DNA from 2 places in the Psychrobacillus sp. FSL H8-0487 genome. Region 1 is predicted to be linked to the other one. Evidence: riboswitches for the same ligand, from Rfam matches in the RefSeq annotation. Region 1 holds a riboswitch; the other holds the start of a gene.
What was found. A riboswitch is a leader RNA that binds a small molecule or an ion and turns the genes downstream of it on or off. The one in region 1 is predicted to bind S-adenosylmethionine.
Positions count from the first base shown of each region.

Region 2: another riboswitch for S-adenosylmethionine. It lies ahead of MHI47_RS18900 (cyclase family protein); the one in region 1 lies ahead of metA (homoserine O-acetyltransferase MetA).

Region 1 covers NZ_JBBOZA010000001.1:1,812,415-1,814,881, reverse strand. Annotated here, with positions in the region: gene MHI47_RS08995 (aldo/keto reductase) at 1-435, shown strand, start outside; gene metA (homoserine O-acetyltransferase MetA) at 506-1,414, opposite strand; SAM riboswitch class I at 1,490-1,595, opposite strand; gene MHI47_RS08985 (methyl-accepting chemotaxis protein) at 1,661-2,467, opposite strand, start outside.
Region 2 covers NZ_JBBOZA010000001.1:3,689,746-3,692,212, forward strand. Annotated here, with positions in the region: gene MHI47_RS18890 (BCCT family transporter) at 1-77, shown strand, start outside; partial or broken gene MHI47_RS18895 (5-methyltetrahydropteroyltriglutamate--homocysteine S-methyltransferase) at 245-393, opposite strand; gene MHI47_RS18900 (cyclase family protein) at 513-1,250, opposite strand; SAM riboswitch class I at 1,345-1,447, opposite strand; gene corA (magnesium/cobalt transporter CorA) at 1,650-2,467, shown strand, end outside.

The DNA.
Region 1 (2,467 bases):
AAAGACGGGAATTTAGAAGTAATCCAATCAGGCTATAATCTATTCAAAAGAGAGGCAGAAAATGACTTAATCCCTTTTTGCGCCAAACACCAAATTTCATTTATCCCGTATTTCCCTCTTGCTTCTGGTCTTTTGACAGGAAAATTCAATAAAGATTCTTTATTTAAAGACGGCCGATCAAAAAATCCGTTATTTCAAGGGGAGGTTTATATTCGTAACTTGGAAAAGATTGAGTCTCTTCGTAGTATAGCAAATGATAAACAAGCGGAGGTTTCTTCCATTGTTCTTGCATGGTATCTAGCACAAAATACCATAGATACAGTAATTCCTGGAGCTAAAAAACCAGAACAAGTGTTACGAAATCTGAAAGCACTTGAAGTGGAACTGACGATAGAAGAAATGCAGGAAATTAACCGAATTTTTAAGACAGAATAAAAAATTATATTGCTCATTTTCATCAACATATATAGGCTGATCGTGAATTCACTCACGGCCAGCCTTTTAGTTACTCCCAATCATAAGGAGTTTCTTGGTACACATAATAATTCAACCAATTGGAAAAAAGTAAATGTGTATGGGAACGCCAGGAGTTCATCGGTATTTGTGTTGGATCATCGTTTGGAAAATAATTTTTTGGGACATCAATATCCACACCTTTTTTAATATCTCGGTTATATTCGTCTGCAAGTGTAGTTGCATCATACTCTAGATGACCCGTAATCATAATATGCTTTTTATCTTTTGATATTACTAGAAAAACACCCGCATCCTTTGAGTCGGAAAGCAGTATTAAACGAGGGTCTTTTTTTATTTCATCGAAAGATACAGCTGTGTATCGAGACACAGGTGCGTGAAATTCATCATTAAACCCTCGAACTAAATGTACAGTTGGGTCTGATAAACGATGACTGAATACCCCAAAGCATTTCTTCGACAAGTCATATTTCCCGATACCATAGTGATGGTAGAGAGCGGCTTGAGCCCCCCAACAAATGTGTAAAACTGAGGTCACCTGAGTTTTAGACCAATCCATTATTTCCATAATCTCATTCCAATAATTAACGTCTTCAAATTCTAAATGCTCAATAGGTGCACCGGTAATAATCATCCCATCGTATTTTCGGTGCTTAATATCCTCGAATGTCGTATAAAAGGTATCTAGATGTGTTTTACTTACATTTTTGGAATCATGGGTTGCCATATGTAAAAAGGTTACATTTACTTGTAGCGACGTATTTCCTAGTAAACGGAGCAATTGAAGCTCTGTTTTTTCTTTTTCAGGCATAAGGTTCAAGATAACTATATTTAACGGACGTATGTCTTGAGCTATCGCTCGATCGGTATCCATGATAAATATTTTCTCGTTTTTAAGATGTTCAGCTGCAGGTAACTGTTTTGGTATATTTATAGGCAATTTGTTGTCCTCCTTTAAATTCAAAAAACCCTCTTTCCTATAAACAAGAAAAGAGGGTGAACGTTTTGCTCTCAATTCTTATCTTTCAAGAAATTATCTTGTAGGAGTTAGCACCTTTCTGACTAGTCAGAGGTTGCTGAAGCTTCAACGGGCCATTTCCCTCGGCTTCTCTTGATAAGAGTTATTAAATTATATTGTTCTTCCTGAGTGAATATTAACATTTGTTTTCAAGCAATTCAACTTCTTTTAAACTTTAAAGCGATTTACTGCATTCGCTAATTTGTCACTAAGCTCTGTAAGAGTCTCCGAAGCTTTCGCTACCGATTGGATCGCTCTCAGTTGTTCATCTGATGATGCACTTACTTCTTCACATGCTGCTGCAGTTTGCTCTGAAGTTGAAGCCATCATTTGAATCGTATCTACAACTTGATCTTTAAAGGTAGAAACCTGTTCAATTTCTGCTGAAACAGCATCGATTGACGTTTGCAAATTATTCATCAGTAACGATATTTCACCAAAAGTTACTTCAGTATTTGTTACAACAGATCCCTGCTCACGGAAAGTTTTGATAGTATCTTCCATTTGTTGCCCTACAGTATGCGATTCACTTTGAAGTTCCGTAATAGTATGCTTTACTTCTTCTGTCGCTTTTGCAGATTGCTCCGCTAGTTTCCGTACTTCATCCGCTACTACTGCAAATCCTTTTCCATGCTCCCCTGCCCGTGCAGCTTCAATACTTGCATTCAATGCGAGTAGGTTCGTCTGTGCAGAAATTTGCATAATAGTTTCCATCACACTACCAATCGCATTTACTCTAACTTCCAATGTACTAAACAATGTGGACATAGAGATTAGATTTGACTCCCAGTTTTGGAAAGATGATTTAAGTTCACTCATTTGGTTTTGACCATTCGAATTCATAGTGTTTGCTTTTATAGCTATATCAGTCATCATTACTGATTTTTCATTGATGAGATTGATTTGATCACTTAAGTGCAACGAACTTTCTGTTACGTCTACAGCATCTTCTGCAGATTTAGAAGCACCTACCGC
Region 2 (2,467 bases), 1.9 Mb from region 1:
CCGCCTTACCATTTTCATTCGTAATGTTACTTATGATTATTTCACTGTTTAAGGCTTTAAAAGCAGAAAGAAAATAATGAAAACAAATGAAATGCCAAGGGTTTATTCCCTTGGCATTTCATTTATGTTTAAAACTTTACTTTCTTTCTCATTATCAAATGAGACCCGAGAAAGAAAGTTATATTTTTACTCAGCTACAGTATTCTACAAATGAGTATGGAAAGTAGTCGAGATCTTACACGGATTAACTCCAAACTTCTCTAGAAATATCAACAATGTTTTTAATCTTTTATACCGCTGTTCTTCTGTAAGCTTATTACCATGATGTCTAGAAGCAAATCTGCATTGCGGACTAATACTCAACTGCTCCAGCGGAACATATTGAGTTACTTCTGTGTTCAAAGAAGTCTAAAGCCCGCCAGTAAACTTTCTGGTCTTAACAAACTTTCTACAGTGTCCGCTCGAAATGGTGCTTGAATAGCTGTTTGAACTGTCCATTTATCTCACTCCTTCTATGGTAAGATGGCAAATGATCGAACTGGGAATCCAGAGGCTTTTTCTGGCTTCGGGACGATATTGAAAATAATGGCTCCTGTTGCAGGAAGCTTATCTAAGTTCGTCAATAATTCTATTTGGTAAGTGTCTTGTTCAAGAACATAATATTCTCCGTGTAATGCGCCGTTTTTTAGATAATCCGCACTTGAATCCGTGTCGAATGTTTCATGTCCTATTGCTTTAATCTTTCGTTCTTGAAATAAAAACTTTAAAGCTTCTAATCCCCAACCCGGCGCGTGATTATTACCCGCTGCATCCATATTGTTAAATTCCTTTTCGTCTGGCCAACGTTTACTCCAATCGGTTCTAAGAGCGACAAATGAGCCTTCTTCGATTTTTCCGTGAGCTTTTTCAAATGTGAAAATGTCATCCACCGATAAAGTAAAATCATTATCTTCAGCCGCTTCCTTTGACTGATCAATGACGACTAATGGTAATACCAATTCTTTCAATTCGAGTTCTTCTAAGTAACGCGTATCCCTTACAAAATGTATAGGTGCATCTATATGTGTGCCGTACTGTCCTGCAAATTGAAAGCTTTGTGCAAAGAATCCATCATCATGATTAAACAATGTGTCGATTTCAGCTGCTTTAAAAGCGGCGAAATGTGGTGAATTAGCTCCAAATGTGTGTGTTAAATCTACCCACTGCTTTTCCTTCAATGTGTTGAATGCTTTTAGTAATTCCGATGACATATTGATTTCTCCTCCTATTTTTTATAGTTAAAATCAAATAAAACCCCTTCTTAGAAACAAGAAGAGGTTTACACGTCATCGGTGAATTAGTCTCTTCTTATCTTCAAGCATAACGCTTCTGGAATTAGCACAGTACAAATTTTTGCCTGTTGCTGAGGTATCATAGGGCCAAGTCCCTCCACCTCTCTTGATAAGAAAGTTGTTTTATTTGATTAACACCTAGTATACAAATAGAAATTACCTAAGTCAACCATTATTTTCTTTTTATTTAGAATATAATATTTTTAATGGTGGAAGCATCATAATTTTCTTTTCATTTCCTCTGTTTTTTAGGTACATTAATAATATGAAGACTATGAGATAATATGAAAAGAGATAGTGATGAAAAGAGGGGTATGTATGATCCATACGATTGGCATAACGACCGATCATGAAATAGTAAATGACTTTCCTATAGAAGATATAAAACGGAGAAAGTTTGAATGGTACTGGATTGACATTGCCGAGCCAACCAAAGAAGAAGAACTTTTGCTTAGTTCTTTCTTTCGTTTTCATCCACTGGCAATTGAGGATTGCTTACAAAGGCTACAGCGTCCTAAAGTGGACTATTATGATGGTTATAACTTCTTTGTTTTACATTCTTTCAATGAGGAAACATTAGAAGCGGAAGAGTTAGACATATTTGTTGGTCAAGACTATGTAGTGTCATTTCATTTCCATCCGATGCATGAAATGGAGCAAGCACGGCAGCGTATTAGACAAAATTCACAAGGCTGGGATAGAGGTGCTATCCATGCAACTTATAATATCATCGATACAGTAGTAGATGCCTATTTTCCGATTGTCTATAAAATTGAAGGCTATTTAAATGCTGTAGAAGACAAGCTTACTTATGATATGCGCCATTTTTCTATGGATTCAGTGTTTGATCTACGAGGAGATTTGTTGCGTTTAAGACGTACAGTTATTCCTATGCGAGATTTACTTTATAGAATATTAAATTCAGAACGAATGAATTTACAGCAAACAGAACACACCTACTTTGCCGATATTTACGACCATTTAATACGACTGACGGAAATGATTGAATCTAATCGAGAGCTGACAGCTGATATACGTGATAGTCATATGTCGATAAACTCTAGTAGGATGAACCGTATCATGATGATCTTAACGATTGTATCAACTGTTTTTATACCCTTAACGTTCATTGTTGG